Regions from separate parts of the Agrococcus sp. TSP3-2-1 genome, predicted to be linked through region 1. Evidence: predicted binding sites of a transcription regulator. Region 1 holds the regulator's gene; each other region holds the start of a gene.
What was found. Region 1 encodes LexA, which represses DNA repair genes until DNA is damaged. Its sites were predicted from a motif close to TCGAACANNTGTTCGA; they were not measured.
Positions count from the first base shown of each region.

Region 1 (2,262 bases):
CGGGCAGGGTGCGGGCATGGGTTCGCGCGGCCCCGGTGAGACGAAGATCGAGCTCGACCGCCGGCGCATCCACTCGCGCATGGCACGGCTCCGCAAGCAGATCAAGGGCTTCGGCCCCGCGCGCCAGGCGAAGCGGGCGAACCGCGACCGCAACGAGGTGCCGGGCGTCGCGATCGCCGGCTACACGAACGCCGGGAAGTCGAGCCTGCTCAACCGCATCACCGGCGCGGGGGTGCTCGTCGAGAACGCGCTCTTCGCGACCCTCGACGCGACCGTGCGGCGGACGCAGACGCCCGACGGCCGCGAGTTCACGATCGCCGATACCGTCGGCTTCGTGCGCGACCTGCCGCACCAGCTGGTCGAGGCGTTCCGCTCGACGCTCGAGGAGGTCGCCGAGTCGGACGTCATCGTGCACGTCGTCGACGCGAGCCACCCCGACCCCGCGTCGCAGATCGCGACCGTGCGCGACGTGCTGGGGGAGACCGGTGCCCGGTCCATCCCCGAGATCGTCGTGTTCAACAAGGCGGATCTCGTGAGCCACGACGATCGGCTCGTGCTGCGCGGCCTGCAGCCCGACGCGATCTTCGCGTCCGCTCGCACGGGCGAAGGCGTCGACGAGATCCTCGAGCGGCTCGCCGAGCTGCTGCCGCGGCCTGAGGTCGCGGTCTCGCTGCTCGTGCCCTTCGATCGCGGCGACATCATCGCGATGCTGCACGATCGCTTCGAGGTGCTCCGCGAGGACTACGAGGCCGACGGCACGCGCGTCGAGGCGATGGTCACCGCGGCTGCCGCGGGGCAGCTCGCGGAGTTCGTGGTCGCATAGATCTTGCGTGGCCGGGGCCCCGGCTGGCTGGGTCGCTCGTCGAGATCTCGGTACGGCGGCCTGCGGCCGCCTACTCGATCTTGCGCCCTTCGGACTCAGCGCCGCTGCGCGGCATTGAGTCCTTCGGGCGCAACTACACCGCGCGGAGGACCGCGACGACGCGGCCGAGCACCTCGGCCTCGTCGCCGAGGATGGGTTCGAACGCCGAGTTGCGCGGCAGCAGCCACGTGTGGCCGTCGCGCTGCTTGAACACCTTGACCGTCGCCTCGCCGTCGAGCATCGCCGCCACGATGTCGCCGTTGACGGCATCGCGCTGCTGACGCACGACGACCCAGTCGCCGTCGCAGATCGCGGCGTCGATCATCGAGTCGCCGACGACCTGCAGCATGAAGAGATCCCCGGAGCCGACGAGCTGCTTCGGCAGCGGGAACACGTCGTCGACCTGCTCCTCGGCCGTGATCGGGATGCCCGCGGCGATGCGGCCGACGAGCGGCACGAACGCCGCCTGCTGGATCGAGCCGACCGACTCGTCGATCTCGTCGTCGACGAGCACTTCGATCGTGCGCGGCCGAGCCGGGTCGCGGCGGATGCAGCCGGCGAGCTCGAGCTGCCCGAGCTGGTGCGTGACGCTCGAGAGCGACGAGAGGCCGACGGCGTCGCCGATCTCGCGGTAGCTCGGCGGGTACCCGCGCTGCTTCACGGCGCGCTGGATCACCTGCAGGATCGCCTGCTGCTTCTCGGTGAGCTGCCTCGTCATCCGTTGCCCCGATCCCCGCGTGTCAGTGGTGCCTGATGGACTCCTGGTGGTTCGAAAGCGTATCCGAGAGTACGCCCGGATCAAACGCACGTTCGAGCGAGTCGTGGAGAAAGTTCCCGCGACGGGGTTGACGCGTGCGGCAGTTCGAAAGTAGATTCGAAACAGAGATTCGCAGCCGGTGCTCCCGGCCGAGCACCGGCTGCGGATCCCAGTCCTCGGACTGGATCGAGAGGAGGCACTCATGACCGCCATCGCCATCACCGCCACCGCCGGCGCCGCACCGACGCTCCGCCTGCGCATGACCGCTCGCGGCCGCCGCGCCCTCGCGCTGCTCGTCGCCGCGCCCGTGCTCGCCCTCGGCGCGCTCGCCGGCGCAGGCCTCATCGGCGACGCGGTCGCCGGTGCCGTCGCCTCCTCCTCGACCGCGACCGCCGAGTTCGAGCACATCACCGTCGTGCCGGGCCAGTCGCTCTGGCAGATCGCCGAGGCCGTCGCCCCCGAGGCCGACCCGCGCGACGTCATCGCCGAGATCGAGCTGCTCAACGGCATCGCCGGCGCCATCCAGCCGGGCGAGCGGCTCGCCATCCCCGCGCAGTACGCCGACTGAGCAGCACGCGCCGCCACCGGGTCGCGCGCGGCCGACGGCATCCGCCGAAGTCCTAGGCTGGATCGGTGACGAGCC
Region 1 is NZ_JAFCWN010000003.1:31,926-34,187, reverse strand. Features, by position in the region: gene hflX (GTPase HflX) at 1-823, shown strand, start outside; gene lexA (transcriptional repressor LexA) at 957-1,580, opposite strand; gene ACP7BI_RS04905 (hypothetical protein) at 1,822-2,187, shown strand; gene ACP7BI_RS04900 (histidinol-phosphate transaminase) at 2,253-2,262, shown strand, end outside.

Region 2 (2,262 bases), on a different contig from region 1:
CCATGTGGACGCGCTTCCTCCCCACCATGGTCGCCGTCCGCGAGCGGATCGCGGCCGGCGAGCTCGGCGACGTGCTGAGCGTGCAGGCCGACCACTCGCAGATGCTCGACCTCTCCCCCGGCAGCCGCCTGATCGAGCCGTCACTCGGCGGTGGCGCGCTGCTCGACCTCGGCGTCTACTGCGTCTCGCTCGCGCACGCGATCCTCGGGCCGGTCACGCGCATCCAGGCATCCGGCGTCGTCGACGGCTTCGGCGTCGACCACCGCGGCTCCGCGATCCTCGAGCACGCGAACGGCGGCGTCTCGACGCACTCCTTCTCGATGATGACGCTCGGCTCGAACCGCGCGACGATCGCGGGCACCGACGGCGTCATCGAGCTCGACCCCGCGTTCTACGCGTGGACGCGATACCGACGACGCCACGCATCCGCCCACACGACGGCAGTGGAGGAGTTCGAGCCCGAGCTCGTCGGGCGAGGCATGCAGTTCCAGGCCGCCGAGGTCGAGCGCTGCATCGCAGAGGGGCGGCTCGAGAGCGAGCTCATGCCGCTCGACGAGACGGTGGCGATCATGCGCGTCATGGACGAGATCACTGAGCGGATGCGTTCAGGCGCGTAGGCGCGGCGCTTGCGGCCGCGCGGTGGCTACTCGACGAGCGCCGCCTCCCGCTCCGCGATGCGGGCGCGCACTTCGGGCCGCCGGAGCGGCGGCACTGTCTTCGGCGGTTGCCGTCGGTCGGGAAGTTCGTCAAGCAGGTGGTGCGTGATGTGCGCGACCTCGGCGACGGCCCGCTCGAACGCGTCGCGCGTGCGGTCGGTCGGATGCGTGATGCCCGACACCTTGCGGATGTACTGGCGGGCAGCGGCCTCGATCTCCTCGTCGTTCGCGGCGGGCTCGAGACCGCGGAGCTCGGTGATGTTCCTGCACATGCAGGCAGGGTAGATCCGGTCGGAGCATCGCGCCAGCCGCGGGTGCGCTCGGCTTCGACGCGCCGCTTGGGAGTTGTCCACAGCCGTGTTCACCTCGCTACGCCATGTCAGTGGCCTTCGATACTCTGTGCGGAACAGGGATTCGAGGAGGCGGTGATGTCGACCACCGAGCAGGCCGCGGCAGCGACCCGCGCCGCCCGCGCCGTGCTCGATGACCTCGCCTCCATCTCCAGCGCCCCGCGCCAGGAGGTCGTCGATCTGCTGCACCAGACGGCAGAGCTCGCCCGCATCGTCGACGCGCAGCGCGTTCGGCTCGCCGGCGAGATCGAGCAGCGCTCGAAGGGTCCAGAGGAGACGTCGATCTGCGCCCTGATGGGCAAGCGCAGCCCGAAGGAGGCCGTCGCCTCGGCGTTCGGCATCCGTGCGGGCCAGGCGGCCGAGCTGCTCTCGACGGCCAGGGCGACCAGTCGATCGGTCGGCATCAGCGGCGGCAGCGTCGAAGCACCGTTCCCGCTCGTCGCGGCCGCGCTCGACGAGGGCGCGATCTCGCTCGCCCAGGTTCGCACCATCGTCTCCGAGCTCTCACCAGCGGCCCCGAGGGCAGATCTCGACCAGCTCGCCTGGGCTGAGGGCAAGCTCGTCGAGGCGGCGACCGACGCCAGGGCGCCGCTCGTCCCGGAGCTGCTCGCCATCCGCGCGAAGGCGTTCGTCACGGTGCTCGATCCCGACGGCGTGCTGCCGAACGCTGAACGGCAGTACGCGCAGCGCGACCTGCGCATCTGGCAGCGGCAGAACGGCATGTGGCACTTCGAGGGCGACTCCCCGGCGGAGCCCGGCTCGCAGTTCAAGGCGATGCTGGATGCGTACACCGCGCCGCGCGCGAAGGTGCGGTTCGTCGACGACACCGAGGCCGACGATGGAGCCGAGGCCGACATCGACACCCGCTCGCTCGGGCAGAAGCGGCACGACGTGCTCATGGGCCTCGTCGCGGCGCACGCGGCGTCCGACGACGCTCCCGTCGCGGGTGGTGCGCCACCGCGCATCGTCCTCAACGGCACGATCGAGGCGTTCGACGCGTACATGCAGAACGCGGAGCACCGCGATCGCACCCTCACGATCGAGCACACCGGCGACCTCGTGCCCATCGAGGCGCTCGGGCGACTGCTGTGCGAGGCAGTCGTGCAGCGCGCCGTCGTGGACGAGCGCGGTCACGTGCTCGACCTCGGTCGCGAGCAGCGCCTCTTCACCAAGCCGCAGCGCATGGCACTCGCCGTCCAGTACGAGGGCTGCGCGACGCCTGGCTGCCACATGCCGGTCGCCTGGACCGAGGCGCA
Region 2 is NZ_JAFCWN010000002.1:77,019-79,280, reverse strand. Features, by position in the region: gene ACP7BI_RS02915 (Gfo/Idh/MocA family protein) at 1-617, shown strand, start outside; gene ACP7BI_RS02910 (DUF2277 domain-containing protein) at 644-928, opposite strand; gene ACP7BI_RS02905 (DUF222 domain-containing protein) at 1,085-2,262, shown strand, end outside.
Region 2: a site for LexA is predicted at 1,059-1,074, ahead of ACP7BI_RS02905 (DUF222 domain-containing protein). Genes of this name have one in related genera too.

Region 3 (2,262 bases), on a different contig from region 1:
GTCGGTGTCGGTCGGGCCGCCGTCGGCCCAGCGCAGCACGTGGTGCACGTCGCCCCAGGAGGCGGGGATGCGGCAGTCGGGGCCCTGGCAGTGGCGGTCGCGGAGCATGATCGCGATCCGCTGCCAGAGGGAGAACAGCCGCTTGCGGCGGCCGAGCCTCAAGACGTGGCCGTCGCCGTCGACGAGCGCGGCCTGCACGAACCCGTCGCAGACGATCCGGGCCGCGAGCCCGGCCGGGACGGTCTCGCCGGTCTCGACGATGTCGCACGTCGCCGGCCGCCCCTCGGCGTGCTTGTCGAGCTCCGCCTGGGTGATCGCGACCAGCAGCGTCGGCGCGTCGCCGCCGGGCCGGGGCGGCTCGCCCGAGCGGGCGTGGGCGCGGAACAGGCCCACCAGCACGTCCGCGTGCCGCTGCCCGTCCGTGCGCTCATCATCGGCCGGCGCGTCGGGGTTCTCGAACCCGTCCCCGGTGCGGGGCGAGTCGTAGGCGGCCAACACCGCCATCACCTCCGCCCCCTCCACCGGCGGGAACGCCACCCGGCCGCGGAACATCCCGTCCGCGCACTGCGCGAGCGTGAACTCCCGCTCCGCGACCTGCTGATCCTCGCGCGGCTCCGCCCCGTCGGGGTCGAGCGCGGAGACCCACTGCCTCGCCGTGACCGCGAGCAGCTCCGGCGGGGTGGGGACCGCGTCGTCGTAGCCGCGCTCACCCGGACGCTGCTCCCCGACCGCCGCGCCCACGAGGTCCTCCTCCGCCGCGAGCCGCGCGTCGGGGTCGGCGCGGCCGCCGGCGGCCTCCAGCACCTCCACGATCGCCCGGCCCTGGTCGATCGCGATCGACCCGTCCTCCAGCGCCTGCGCGACGTGCGGGTAGAGCGGCTCCAGCGGCAGCCCGGTCGACCCCACCCGCGGCGTCGAGACCCGGGCGAGCTGCAGGATCGCCTTCGCCCGCGAGGCCGAGACGCCCGCCTCGTGGCGCAGCGCGGTCTTCGTCGAGTGGTACCCGAACGTGCGCGCCTGGTTCGGCGCATCCATCGCCGGCACCGACCGCTCCACCACCCCCGCCACCCGCACCAGCGCCCCATCGGCCACGCGGGAGAGCTCGCCGATAGCGGCGAACGCATCCCACCGCTCGACATCGCCCATGGACTCGAACCCGGCCAGGATCGCCTCGACATCCGCCTGGACCGCGGCCAGCCGCTCGCGCAGACCAGCCGCCTCGGGCGACCTGCCCTGCCGCTGCTGCCCGTCCATCACGACCCTCCAACGCGACGACCACGATGCCATCGCTGTCCCCCGATTCTACCGAGCGACTCGAAACTCTGTTCGAGGATCGAGGGGCCTGTGGAGAACTCGGCAGGCGCAGCGACGGCGCTTCGACACGCTCAGCCGCCTGCGGCGGCGGAGCGGCTCAGCGAGCGGCAGCGGGGGCGGAGCGGCCCCGCGGCGGGAAGGTCAGGCGACCTTCGCGAGCGCCTCGCGGTAGGCGTCGAGGTCGCGCGACTCCGAAGTCGAGACCCGGAAGTGGTCAGCGATGCGACCCTCGCGGTCGATCACGTACGTCGCACGCGTCGCGACCCCGCGCTCCGGCAGGAATGCGTCGTAGGCCTGCGCGACCGCCCCGTGCGGCCAGAAGTCGCTCAGCAGGCGGAACGAGAAGCCCTCCTGCTCGGCGAAGACGCCGAGCGACGCCGCCGTGTCGACCGAGATGGCGAGCACCTCCGCTTCGGAGCCCTCGAAGTCGCCGATATCGTCGCGGATCGAGCACAGCTCCCCCGTGCACCGCCCCGTGAACGCAGCCGGGTAGAAGACGAGCACGACGGGGCGGCCGCGCAGCTCCGAGAGCGTCACCGCTTCCCCCGTGTGGTCCGTGAGCGTGAAGTCGGGCGCCTCGTCGCCGATCTGCAGTGCCATGCGGGTCTCCTCAAGTCGTCTCGCGCATCCGCTCGACCATCGTGCCAGAGCGCCCCCGCGCGCGCCCGTCGAGGACCGCCCGGTGGATAGAGTGGAGGGGCTGCGCCCGCCACCCAGGAGCGCACGCGCCCAATCGACGTCAGGAGCTTCGGTGCTGAACGACCAGGACCCGTACTCGGCCCACGTGAACGACACGGACCCCAGCGAGACCGCCGAGTGGCAGGAGTCGCTCACCCAGCTCGTCGAGGCGAACGGCCACCAGCGCGGGCGCGAGATCATGCTCAGCCTGCTCAAGCGCTCGAAGGAGCTCCACCTCGGCGTGCCGATGGTGCCCACGACCGACTACCT
Region 3 is NZ_JAFCWN010000008.1:78,242-80,503, reverse strand. Features, by position in the region: gene ACP7BI_RS11925 (DUF222 domain-containing protein) at 1-1,254, opposite strand, end outside; gene ACP7BI_RS11920 (peroxiredoxin) at 1,456-1,914, opposite strand; gene aceE (pyruvate dehydrogenase (acetyl-transferring), homodimeric type) at 2,066-2,262, shown strand, end outside.
Region 3: a site for LexA is predicted at 1,315-1,330, ahead of ACP7BI_RS11925 (DUF222 domain-containing protein). Genes of this name have one in related genera too.